3 regions of the Kribbella sp. VKM Ac-2566 genome follow, and region 2 is predicted to be linked to each of the others. Evidence: riboswitches for the same ligand, from Rfam matches in the RefSeq annotation. Region 2 holds a riboswitch; each other region holds the start of a gene.
What was found. A riboswitch is a leader RNA that binds a small molecule or an ion and turns the genes downstream of it on or off. The one in region 2 is predicted to bind cobalamin.
Positions count from the first base shown of each region.

Region 1 (4,004 bases), on a different contig from region 2:
GTACCCGGTCCGGCCTCCTGCTTGATCAGGTCACCGCGGTCCGACTGCCCGCGGAACGTGTCCAGGCTGTTCCCCATCCCGGGCACCAGCACCGCGATGTTCTTCGCCGCCTGGAGATCACCGAGGACCTCGACCGCACGGCCCTGCCCCTCGGGATCGACCTCGAGGAACTGTCGCAGCCGTTGGACCTCGACGACGTTGCCGTCGGCATCCACGTCGGTGACGGTGACCGGGGTGAGCAGCTCCTTGACGGTGTCCAGCCGCTTCTGCTGATCGTCACTCGCCGTACCGGCGTCGACGGCGGCCTGCAGCCGGTCCCGAGCCGCGACGAGCACGGCATGGTTGGCACGGAACCGTTCGGCAAGCTGGTCGGACTCGGTCATCGTGACTCCCCGTGACAGCCGGTCACCTGGGCGTGCAACCGGGCCAACCGCAGTTTGTCAGGCCTAAGGGGTGAAGGCCAGTGACCAGTTGCCGGAGTGGTACGAGAGGTTGACCGTGGCCAATGGGCGTACGTCGACGTGCCGCAGCGACTCCGCGGGCGCGTCGACGACGTACAGGACGATCGCGCGGACGATCGCCGGATGAACGACCGCCAGCGCGGAACCGTGCTCCCGCGCGGCGAGATCGCCCAACCAATCGGCAACCCGGGCGAGCACGTCGTTCTCGGTCTCGCCACCGGGCGTGGCGGTGTGCGGCCGCTCGAGCCATGCCGGGGTGCGCGATGGCTCGGACGCGAGTAGCTCTTCCAGCTCGCGCCCGGTCCACTCGCCGTACTCACGATCCCGCAGCGCCGGCTCCACCACCGGGTCGTGCCCGAGTACGGCGGCCGTGCGTACGGCGGCCTGCTCCGGCCCGGCGTACACGGCATCGGCAGACAATTTCAGCTCGCGCGCCGCCTCGAGACTCGCCGGATCCGGCTCGGCGTCCCCACCGAGTACGAGTCCGCGCAACGTGGGTGTCAGGGCGTGCGCAAGCACTGTGAGAGCCGTCAAGCGGCAGCCACCTTCGATCGGATCGGCCGGCGGTCCACCGCGACCGCATACCCGAATCCGAGCAGGAGCCACAGCGTCGCCTGCGTACCGAGCGAGGCGAACCGGAACTGCCACAGCAGCGTAGCGGGGAACGTCTCCGGAACCTCGTTGATCCGCGGCAGAATCAGGTACGCCGTCACCACGGTGACGACCAGCCCGACGACACCGCCCGCGAGCCGGGCGACCTCGCCGTACCGCGCGGCCCACCGGGACAGCGCGACACCGGCCCAGACGGCGAGCAGGCCGATCACCAGCGTCAGGAGATAGGTGACCGTACGGCGGGTGATCGTGTCCGGATCACCGACCGCGGGCGGGTTCGGCGGGTACTTGAGGAACGGGACCAGCACGATGCCGACGAACCCCGCCGCGGCGAGTCCGAGCGCGGCGTACGCGTCGTTCCCCGTCCGGAGCTTGCGGCGGAGCAGCGTGAATGCGACCGCGAACAGCCCGCCGAGCGCAACGCCGTACAGGCTGGTGGCAAGGAACAGGCCGGCCCGCTGGCCGTCCCGGCTGACGAGCGGGTCCTCGTGGTGGTCTTCTTCATGAGCGTGAGTGTGCGCGTGACCGCCGGACTCTTCGATAGCGATCGCCGCGTCGACACGCGACTCGCCCACCGCATAGGCGAACGTTCCGGCCAGCAGGCCGGCGAAGAGTCCGACGATCAGTCCGCGCACCAGGAGCGATCCGAAGGTGCGCATGTCGTTAGTGACAGGGAACGCCGAGAAGGTGGCGACCGTCGTGCATCAGCTCGTGCAGGTACATCCCGGACCGGGACACCGCACCCCGGTCGAACCCGACCAGATACGCGAGCAGGAGCATCACGCCGACGCTGAGCAGCGCGGCGGCGAGAAGCTTGGAAGAGAGCGCCGGTACGGCGACCGACTGGGCAGGAACTGCCATCTGAACTGAACCTCCTGGGGAAGTGCGCGTCCCCTTAGAAAGGCTGCGAGTGCCCGAGCGTCCTGACTTACGAGCCGAAACTCGATCACAGTGGCGCGGCCGCGCCGGCTTCTCACCGGCTTCCCTCATGGCACCGCAGGTTGACCCTCGAACCGTAGGGGCCACCCCACCCCCCGGTCAACGCACCACGGCGCGCCGGTGACCTATCCCACCCACACCTCGCCGGCGCGGAGGTGGTGTGGACGGGGCGGTGGTGTGGGCAGAGGGGGTAATGGCCAGGGAGGCCGTGGGCAGCAGGTGGGATGTGGACGGGAGGTGGGATGTGGACCCTCTTCCCGGCCCCGCACCTGCTCCGACCACCGAGTCGTGTCGTTTGGCTCCCGACCCCTGCGCCGAGTCGTGGATCGTGGTCGTTTTTTCGCCCGTTTCGCCGCCGATTTCCACGACTCGGCGGCGCACCGCGCCAAGCGGGGGTGGGTAGCGCGCAGGGGCGTTGCGCTGAGGAGCCTCGCGACGAAGCAAGCTCCTGCGCGTCGCGCAATTGGGCTGACCACATCCGCCCGTCGCGCTTACCCTGGACGACATGCCGTCCGCTCATCACTTGCTTGCGTTTGCGATTACTGCGTTCATCATCATCGTTGTGCCAGGGCCCAGTGTGCTGTTCATTGTCGGGCGGGCGCTGGCGGTTGGGCGGAGGGAAGCTGTGCTGACGATGGTGGGGAACACGCTCGGGGCCGCGATTCTGCTGGGGGCGGTGTCGCTCGGGCTCGGGACGTTGATCGCGGCGAGTGCGATCGCGTTGACCGTGGTGAAGCTCGCGGGCGCGGCGTACCTGATCTTTCTCGGGGTGCAGGCGTTTCGCTCGCGGAAGTCGCTGGTCGAGGCGATGCGCGGTACGGCGAAGCCGAGTACTACCCGGCGGACCATCCGCCAGGGATTCCTGGTGGGGGTGACGAATGCGAAGACGGCGGTGTTCTTCGCTGCTGTGCTGCCGCAGTTCGTCGACAAGGGGGCCGGCGCGCCGGCGTGGGCGCAGATCTTGGTGCTCGGGCTGATCTTCATCTTGATCGCGCTCTGCTCGGACAGCGTGTGGGCGTTCGTTGCCGGCACAGCGCGCGAGTGGTTCGCTCGCTCACCGCGCCGGCTCGAGCTCGTCGGCGGCACCGGCGGCCTGATGATCATCGGCCTCGGCGCCAGCATCGCGGTCACCGGCTCTAAGGAGTAAGTGCGTCTCCTGTGTGCCCCATGTATGGCGAACTGCGGCCGTGAGACAGGTTCTGGTGGGCTCGCACCGGGTATTCCTTGTCCGCAGCGCCCACAGGATGTCTCTTCCTCCAACACCCGACCGACCGCGGGCACGTGCGGACGCATTCCTCCGAAACTGCATCTCGACAGTACGTATACGTCTACTACCCGCCACCGCACACCGGGCGGCGGGCCGGATTCCCGGGCAGTGGACGTATACGTACTGTCGACCTGCACAAAATCCAGTTCCAACACGCGCTGCAAGTACTTAGGCGGTAGCGGTACGGCGGCCTGCTGGTACGCCGAGGAGTGCGAGGAAGGCCGGCAGACCGAAGGCGACTAGGTACGCCAGTACGGCGGAGTGCGGTTCCATCGCGGCGAACAGTGATCCGCCGATCGCGAGGATCGTTGCGGTCGACAACGAGTCGCTGAGCTGCAAGGCGGAGCTGTTGGCGCCTTGTTCGTCGCGTTCGGAGTACTCCAGGACCAGCACGGACAGGGTCGGGAACACGGTCCCCATGCCCAGACCGGTCAGGCTCCAACCGAGGATGCCCACCAGCACCGGCACGTCCGGGTTGAGCGTCAGTGCCGCGGTGACGATGCCGACCAGGATCGCGAGCATGCCGAACTGCAGAAAGACCGCGTGCGAGAACGGCTGGTTCGGGCGGCCGCGGTACCACGACGCGGCGGACCAGCTCAGTGCGCTGACCGTCAGTACGAGACCGGCGAGCGCCGGCGACAGGCCGCGTTCCCGGGTGAGCATCAACGGCAGGAACACCTCGGCGCCGAACCCGGACGCCGCCACCAGCCCGCGCAGCGCGATCA
Region 1 covers NZ_SODT01000015.1:128,712-132,715, reverse strand. The annotation lists gene EV647_RS37710 (alpha/beta hydrolase) at 1-383, opposite strand, end outside; gene EV647_RS37705 (histidine phosphatase family protein) at 447-995, opposite strand; gene EV647_RS37700 (CbtA family protein) at 992-1,732, opposite strand; gene EV647_RS37695 (CbtB domain-containing protein) at 1,737-1,934, opposite strand; cobalamin riboswitch at 1,971-2,102, opposite strand; gene EV647_RS37690 (LysE family translocator) at 2,518-3,159, shown strand; gene EV647_RS37685 (MFS transporter) at 3,448-4,004, opposite strand, start outside.
Region 1: it holds a riboswitch for cobalamin, as region 2 does, so the genes downstream of both, EV647_RS37695 (CbtB domain-containing protein) here and cobN (cobaltochelatase subunit CobN) in region 2, are expected to answer to the same signal.

Region 2 (4,004 bases):
GTCGCCCAGGTCGTATCCGGCGTCCTTCAACTGCCCGAGCAAGACGACGGCCGACGCCGGCGTGTCCAGCCCGACAGCGTTCCCGATCCGCGCATGCTTGGTCGGGTACGACGACAACACGAGCGCGATCCGCTTCTCGGCCGGCGGAACGTGCCGCAGCCGGGCATGCGCGACCGCGATCCCGGCCAGCCGCGCGCACCGCTCCGCATCCGGCGCATAACGCGCCAGACCATCGGCGTCGTACGCCTTGAACGAGAACGGGATCGTGATCAGCCGACCGTCGAACTCCGGAATCGCCACCTGCGTCGCGGCGTCCAGCGGGCTCACGGCGGCGTCGCTCTCCACCCACTGCTCGCGGGTCGAGGTGAGTGCGAGGCCCTGGATCAACGGGATGTCGAGCGACGCCAGGGCGCCCGCGTCCCACGCATCATCCGCACCGCCCGCGCTCGCGTTCGCCGCCACCGCACCGCCCGCGGCGAGGAGTGTGGTGACCAGCACGTCGCACTTCCGCAGCAGATCGAAGAGCTCGACGTTCTCGGCCGGGTCGAGCCCGCGAAGAGTCCCGCAGTACACGGGAAGTGGTTGCGCGCCGGCCTCGGCGACCGCCGCCGCGAGCGCGTCGACGAAGGCGGTGTTCCCGGAGATCTCGTGCGCGCGGTAGTACACGATCCCGACCACGGGCCGATCGTCGTCGACGAAGGATCCACGGACGCCGTACGCCGGGAGCGCACGTGGGGGATCGAATTCGTCGCCGGTCAGCAGCAACGTGTCCCGCAGGAAGCCGGCCAGGTTGCGGAGATTGTCCGCGCCGCCCTCACGCAGGTAGGCGAGCGCCTCGGTGACCGCACCGGCGGGCACGGTCGACAGCGACATCAACTCGGCGTCCGGCGCGGCCTCACCGCTCACGACAACCGTGGGCTTCCCCGAGGCGAGGACCGCGTCGAGCCCGTCCTCCCAAGCGCGGCGCCCACCGAGCAACCGGACGACGACGATCTCGGCGTCGTCGAGCAGTGGTTCGAGACCGGCAAGTTCGAGCCGGGCCGGGTTCGCAACGCTCCACCCGGCGGCCGCCGCGGCGGCCGCCAGCAGGTCGGTGTCGGCAGTGGACAGCAACAACAGCTTCGCAGGCATGCGCACGCGTTCCTTTCCGGGGTATCCACGCCCCGACTTCAGGTACGACGGCGGCAGTTCCTGACTCCCCTTCACGGGTCACAGTGGCGGGACCGCCCCGGACTCACACCGGGTTCCTGCTGATGCCGTCGATTGACGCCGCGACTCTATCCGACGTCCCCGGGCAGCACCTGCAGAGCCAACGCTTGATGCTTGACCGCACTGGACCCCGGGTGTAGTCCGGGCAGAGAGGGCTTGAGCCGCTGACCCCCTCCAGCAGCGCACATCGTTGCTTCAGCGCAAGTCGTTCGACTTTCGACTGAAGGAGACTCCTGTGCGCTTCAATCACGCGCTTGCCACGTCCGTCGTCCTGGTCGCCGGACTCGCCGGCTCGGCCGTCACGGTTCCGGCCGACGCTTCGGCACACCACTCCGATCCGGCGGTCGTCACCACCTGGAACACGATTGCCACCCGCACCATCTTCACCGAGAACGCCACTCCGGTCCCGGTCTCCACGCTGTACTTCGGCTTCGTCTCGATCGCCGTGTACGACGCGGTGGTGGCGATCGAGGGGCGCTACCGGCCGTACCTGCGACAACCGTCGGTCCACGGCAGGGCGTCGACGGAAGCAGCGGCCGCCACTGCGGCGTACCGCGTCCTGAGCCACTACTTCCCCGCCTCCGCTTCGAATCTCGCGTCTGACTACGCCACCTCGCTCAGCGGCATCCCCGACGGTTCCGCGAAGAGTCGTGGGCAGCGAGTCGGCGAGGCTGCGGCGGCGTCGCTGATCGCGGCACGGACGAACGACGGGCGTGGCGCGCCCATCACTCTCGATGTCACCCCTGCCCCGGGTGTGTGGCGTCCGACCCCGGAACTGTTCGCGCCGATGCTCGCTCCCTGGCTCGGCTTCGTGCGACCCCTCGCGCTGAAGTCGCCGACCCAGGTGCGGCTGCCCGGTCCCGACCCGATCACGTCGAAGGCCTACGCCCGTGACTTCGCCGAGGTGAAGGCGATGGGCGCCGCCGTGGGTTCGTCCCGCACCCCTGAGCAGACCCAGACCGCGCTGTTCTGGAACGCGCCCGTGCCCGTGCAGTACAACGCGGCGTTACGGGACCGAACGACGAGCAGCGGAATGGACATCGTCCGGACCGCGCGCGCCTTCGCGCTCCTCAACACCGGTACCGCCGACGCGGTGATCGGCTGCTGGCGGGCGAAATACGACTACGCGTACTGGCGTCCGATCACTGCGATCCGGCTGGCGGACACCGACGGGAATCCCGCGACCGCGGCCGATCCCAGCTGGAGCCCGCTGGTCGCGACACCGCCGTACCCGGAATATGTGAGCGGGCACGCCTGCCTCACCGGCGCCGCATCGGAGACGTTCAGCAGGCTCTTCGGAGCGCGCTCGATCGATATCGACGTCTCGTCCTCGGTCACCGGGACGAGCCGCCACTACGCCACCGCGGCGGCCCTGGACGCGGAAACCAAGAACGCCAGGATCTGGCTGGGGCTGCACTTCCGGCAGGCGATGGACGACGGCAACCGGCTCGGGCACCGCACCTCCACCTGGATCGCGACCCACGAGTTCCTGCCCGTGCACTGAACCAGTCAGCGGTGCATGGCGTAATGGGCTGCCAGGAGGTCCATGCCCCAGTCGTTGCGCAGGTCTCGCCAGACCGAGTGGATGTGGTTGGCGTTGTCCTGGGTGTTGTCGTACTCGGCGAGGAAGGTGGGGCCGGCGATCGAGTAGTAGTGGCCGTGGCCGATGCCCGGCTGGGTCGCGCCGGCCCAGGCGAAGGTCAGGCGCTCGATCCCCTGCTCGGTGATGTCGTTCCACGTCTGCAACCCGATCGGCCCGGCGGCGCGGCCGACGTACTGACCGATGAGGAGGCTCAGGAGCTGGCGCTGGTCCTCGTTCATGTCGCCGTACGCCAGGCCGCGGTGCAGCAGCGACGGGTCGGCGACCGGGTCGTGGCGGGTCAGGATGTCGTCGGGCGCCGCGTCCGAGACGAGGGCGACTTCGAGCTGGGCCGGCTCGAGGGCGTGCAGGAGCTGGAAGCCGAGATCCTGTTCGGCCGCCAGGAACCGTCGCCCGGCGTGCGGCCCGGACAGGACCTCCGCGGGATTCGACCCGAAGAACTGCGGGGTGAACGAGATCGCACCGTCCACCAGAGTCACGTGCAGCGCCAGATGGTGACCGTTCAGCCGCCAGGCCCACGGCCCGGTCCCGGCGGGGTCGCCGAGCACGCGGAGGTAGTAGCGGTCGCCGACCGTCGACCCTTCCCATCCCCCGGCCTCCGCGACCTCCATCGGATCACTGAGACCGCGGACGATGATCTCGGCCGCCATCACGGCGCGGAAGTCGGCCAGACCGCGCTTGCTGTAGACGAGTTCGAGCAGGCGGACGACGAGGGCCTCCTGCTCCGCGGAAAGCTCGGTCAGCGGCAGGCCCGGAACAGCACCGGGCAGGTAGGTCCAGGTCTGGTGATCGGGGGTGTTGAACGGCGCCGAGATCTTGTTCAGCTGCTGCGGCGTCAGCGCGTCCAGCAGGTCCTGGGTTGCCGCGCGGATCTGGTCCACCACCATGCGATCACTCCCGTCGAGTAGCCCTCCCACAGGACCCTACAACCAGGCCGAGCGTTCGCGTTCCGTCGGTTGGTAGGCGGCCCACTGTTCGAACGGGCGGTCCAGCTTGTAGCGGAAGTCCGGTTGCCGGAGCAGAACGCGGGTTTCCGCGTTGGCCGGGTTTCGCAGTGACTCGAAGAACCGCACCGACCAGTGGAACCAGCGCATGCAGAACAGCCGCATCGTGAGCCCGTGCGACACCAGCAGCACGTTGCGCGGCGCGTTCGGTTTCTCGAAGTCGCGGTGCATGGTCTCGAGGAACGTCGACA
Region 2 covers NZ_SODT01000008.1:5,284-9,287, forward strand. The annotation lists gene cobN (cobaltochelatase subunit CobN) at 1-1,131, opposite strand, end outside; cobalamin riboswitch at 1,166-1,289, opposite strand; gene EV647_RS03080 (vanadium-dependent haloperoxidase) at 1,445-2,713, shown strand; gene EV647_RS03085 (DUF3500 domain-containing protein) at 2,719-3,696, opposite strand; gene EV647_RS03090 (histidine phosphatase family protein) at 3,733-4,004, opposite strand, start outside.

Region 3 (4,004 bases), on a different contig from region 2:
TCTCCTCGCCGACCTTCCACTTCGCGCTCTTCACGAACTGGAAGACCCCGAGGTTCCAGCCCTGGTTCCAGGCCCGCAGCGCCATCCCGAACGCCGCCGTCGACTTCCCCTTCATCTCGCCGGTGTGCACCATCAGCAGCGGACGGTTGCGACGCTGGCGGGTGGTCAGGCCGTCCTCCGGTACGGCGACCGGCTGTCCCTTCGGCATCTCAGGCCGCCTTCCGTTCGGTGACCGTCCGGATGAGGTTGCCCGCGGCAACGTCTCCGAGGTCGAGGTACTCCGCTCCGAGGTCCGCGGCGAGCTCCGCCGAAAGTCCGAGACGGATGCCGCGGCGCGGCTCGCAATCCACCACGACGGTCGCGATCCCGCGCTGCGCCAGCCATCCGGCCGCCTGGCGGGCGCGGGCGAACGCGTTCTCGCCGTGGGTCGCGCGGCCGTCGGTCACGAGGACGAGGAGCGGGCGTCGGCGCGGATCGCGGATCGCGGCGATCCGCAGTACCTCGGCCGCCTGCAGCAGCCCTTCGGCGAGCGGCGTACGGCCACCGGTCGGGAGGGATTCGAGCCGTCGTACGGCGGTCTCGACGCTGCCCGTCGGCGGCAACGCGACCGTCGCTCCGGCGCCGGCGAACGTGACGAGGCCCACCGTGTCGCGGCGCTGGTACGCGTCGAGGAGGAGCGAGACGATCGCCGTCTTCACCTCACCCATCCGCTTCTTCGTCCCCATCGAACCGGAGGCGTCGACGCAGAACAGCACGAGATTGCCCTCACGCCCTTCCCGCACCGCGAGCCGCACATCGTCCGCCCGCACCACCAGTCCAGGACCGCTGCGCCCGCGAACCTTCTGGTACGGCGCTGCGTTGCGCATCGTCCCGAGCAAATGCGGCCGCCCCGCCTCATGCCCAACCCTGCCGCGATCCCCCACGACACGCCCCACCTCGGTGATCGCCCGCGACCGCCGCCCCGCAACACCCGCCCCTGCCACCTGGACACTCAGCAGCCGAGCCTTGTACGGCGCAGAACTCCCCACAACCTCACCACTCGGCGCGACGCCCGCTCCGTCCGACTCGGTCGTCTGGTCCTCCGGGCCCTTCCGGCGGTCACCCGCGTTCGACGGGAGGCGGTCAGGTGCGGTGGCGTCCGCAGCGGTGGTCGGATCCGCCGTGTCAGTGCCGGCGTGCTGTGTGCCGGCAGGTTCAGCGCCCTTGTCTGTCGACTCGCCCGATCCGTCCGCTTGGCGGTGGTCGCCGGCCTCGTTCCCGTCCGATCCGCCGGAGCTGCCCGGTCCGCCTGGGCTCGGGTCGTCGTCCGGGTCTTCGGGTGGGGTGCTGTTGTTGATGGCCTCTTCCAGCTGCTGGTCGTCCAGGCCGGGGGCGTCGAACGGGTTCCGGCGGCGGCGGTGTGGGAGGGCGAGTTTGGCCGCGGCCCGCACATCGTCGACCTCGACGACCGTGCGGCCGGACCAGGCTGCGTGGGCGACCGCCGTACGGGCCGTGACCAGGTCGGCGCGCATCCCGTCGACGTCGAACGACGCGCAGATCTCCGCGATCTGGCGGAGCGCCGAGTCGGTCAGGATCACCTCGGTCAGCAGGTCGCGCGCCTTCACGATGCGTTCGGCGAGTTCCCGCTGCGCACCGTCGTACCGGGCAACGAAGCTCTCCGGGTCCGCCTCGTAGGTGAGCCGCGCGCGCATCACCTCCACGCGGACGGCGGGATCGCGGCTGGCGACCACGTCGACGGTCAGCCCGAACCGGTCGAGGAGCTGCGGCCGGAGCTCGCCCTCCTCGGGGTTCATCGTGCCGACGAGCACGAACCGCGCCGGGTGGGTCACCGACACACCGTCCCGCTCGACGCTCGCACGCCCCATCGCGGCGGCGTCGAGGAGCACGTCGACCAGGTGGTCGTGGAGCAGGTTGACCTCGTCGACGTACAGCAACCCGCGATGCGCCGCGGCGAGCAGACCAGGCTCGTACGCCGTCACGCCCTCCGCGAGCGCCTTCTCCAGATGCAACGACCCGAGCACCCGATCCTCGGTCGCCCCCACCGGCAACTCCACCAGCCGAGCGGCACGCACACCCCGCCCGCCGGCACCCTGCGAGGCAGCACGCTCCGCAGCCGCCCGCCCCAGCGCGTCACGGTCCGGGGCAGGTTCCAGGACTGCGTGCGGGCCATCGGGACAGGACGAGTCCGGGTGGTCCGGATCGCACGAGAAGCGGCAGCCCGGCACCACGTCGACGGGCGGCAGGATCTCGGTGAGGGCGCGGACGGCGGTCGACTTCGCCGTACCCTTCTCGCCGCGGATCAGCACACCGCCGATGGCCGGCGAGATCGTCGCCAGGATCAGCGCGAGCTGGAGATCGTCCATCCCGACGATCGCGGTGAACGGGAACGAGTTCGACGGTCCGCTGAATGACGGAGCCCGCATCGGCGGTGGTCCCTTTCGTCGAGCGGGTGTCCACGCCCGCTACGGCCGGTACGCCGGCCCACGATGATCGCGAGCCTGCGGACGGCGGCAGATGTCCTGGCTTCCGGGATTCCTCCCGGTCACAGTGGCGGGACCGCCCCGGACTCCCAGCACGCTGGTCACCGGTGTTCCTCCACAGCCGTCGGCCCGATCATGACACATCCCCCCGCGCCACAACGCACCCCCGGTCACGTGGCACTCACCACGTACCGTGTGCCCATGATCAAGGCCTGCCTCAACGGCGACCGCACGGGGGAGGATCACCAAGGCGTGCCGATCACACCCGACGAGCTGGGACGGGACGCCGCCGCAGCCGTCGCCGCAGGAGCCGACGCGCTGCACATCCACCCTCGCGGAGCGAGCGGGCTCGAGACCCTCGAGTACGCCGACGTACAGGCAGCGGTGACCGCCGTACGACGGAACTGCCCCGGCGTGCCCGTCGGCGTGTCAACGAGAGAAGCCGCTCGTCCCGGATCTGGACGAGCGGCTCCGGTTGATCACAGCGTGGGAATCGGTAGCAGACTTCGCGAGCGTCAACTTCCACGAGAAAGGCGCCGAACGCGTCGCGGGCCTCTTGCTGGCCAAAGGCATCGGTGTAGAGGCAGGGCTGTTCACCCCTGAGGCGGCACGGAAATACCTCGCATGTGCTCGTAGAGGCGATCCCAGGCATCTCCCCCGGCCCGGACGGCGTCACCGCGGCCCGCGCCGTACTGGACCTCCTGCCACCCGCCGACACACTGGTGCACGGCGAGAACGAGTGGGCCTGGCCAGTACTGCGCTGGGCGCAGTCGGAGGGGTACAACCTCAGAGCCGGCCTGGAAGACATGCTCACCACCCCCAAAGGACAACCAGCGCAGTCAAACGCCGACCTACTGCACTACATCTGACCGCCGAGGAGGCCTCGCGGGTCACGGGATCCGAGGAAGACAGCCGACCACGCCGGCCGCCTGCTGCACAAGCTTCCTCGTCAGCTCGACCCGCTGCTTCGCGTGGCAGCGGCCGTCTCTCCGGAGAACACGCGGCAATCCGACCGCTGGAACATGAGGCCCCGGTCGCCAATTCTTAGCGGCAGGTTCGAGCCGTCGACGGCGCCGGTGAGATGACCGGCACTGTCGCGTCGTACCACCAGCTCGCGTCGGTCGCCTGGCAGATCTTGGCACCGGCCGCAGGTGGCTCGGCCGACCCGCAAGCCGCCAGCCCTACGACGAGCGGCACCGCCAACAGCACCGCACTTCTCCGCGCGCAGTACTAGCGATCGGTCGTCAGGACAACCGAGCATGCGACTTTCTAGACCTTCCTCGCCCTCGATCGGTAGCTCGACCACGGCATCCACGTGTTTGCTTGAGTCGAACGCATGTTCTAATATAGGTCCATGACGGCGGTGGTGACGGCGCAGCTTCCCGGCGAGCAGGCACTCGCCGGAGCCGAGGCTGCGTGGGCGCTGGTGCCGCCGGATGATTTGCCCGACCTCGCGGATCCATGTCCTCCGCGTTATCTGGGCGAGGAGGACTGGTACGACGACCTGCCGCCGATGTCGCGGGT
Region 3 covers NZ_SODT01000013.1:205-4,208, reverse strand. The annotation lists gene cobO (cob(I)yrinic acid a,c-diamide adenosyltransferase) at 1-208, opposite strand, end outside; gene EV647_RS30685 (magnesium chelatase subunit D family protein) at 210-2,423, opposite strand; cobalamin riboswitch at 2,492-2,621, opposite strand; gene EV647_RS43755 (3-keto-5-aminohexanoate cleavage protein) at 2,616-3,083, shown strand; gene EV647_RS30675 (3-keto-5-aminohexanoate cleavage protein) at 3,107-3,349, shown strand; gene EV647_RS42230 (hypothetical protein) at 3,562-3,714, shown strand; partial or broken gene EV647_RS30670 (hypothetical protein) at 3,835-4,004, shown strand, end outside.
Region 3: it holds a riboswitch for cobalamin, as region 2 does, so the genes downstream of both, EV647_RS30685 (magnesium chelatase subunit D family protein) here and cobN (cobaltochelatase subunit CobN) in region 2, are expected to answer to the same signal.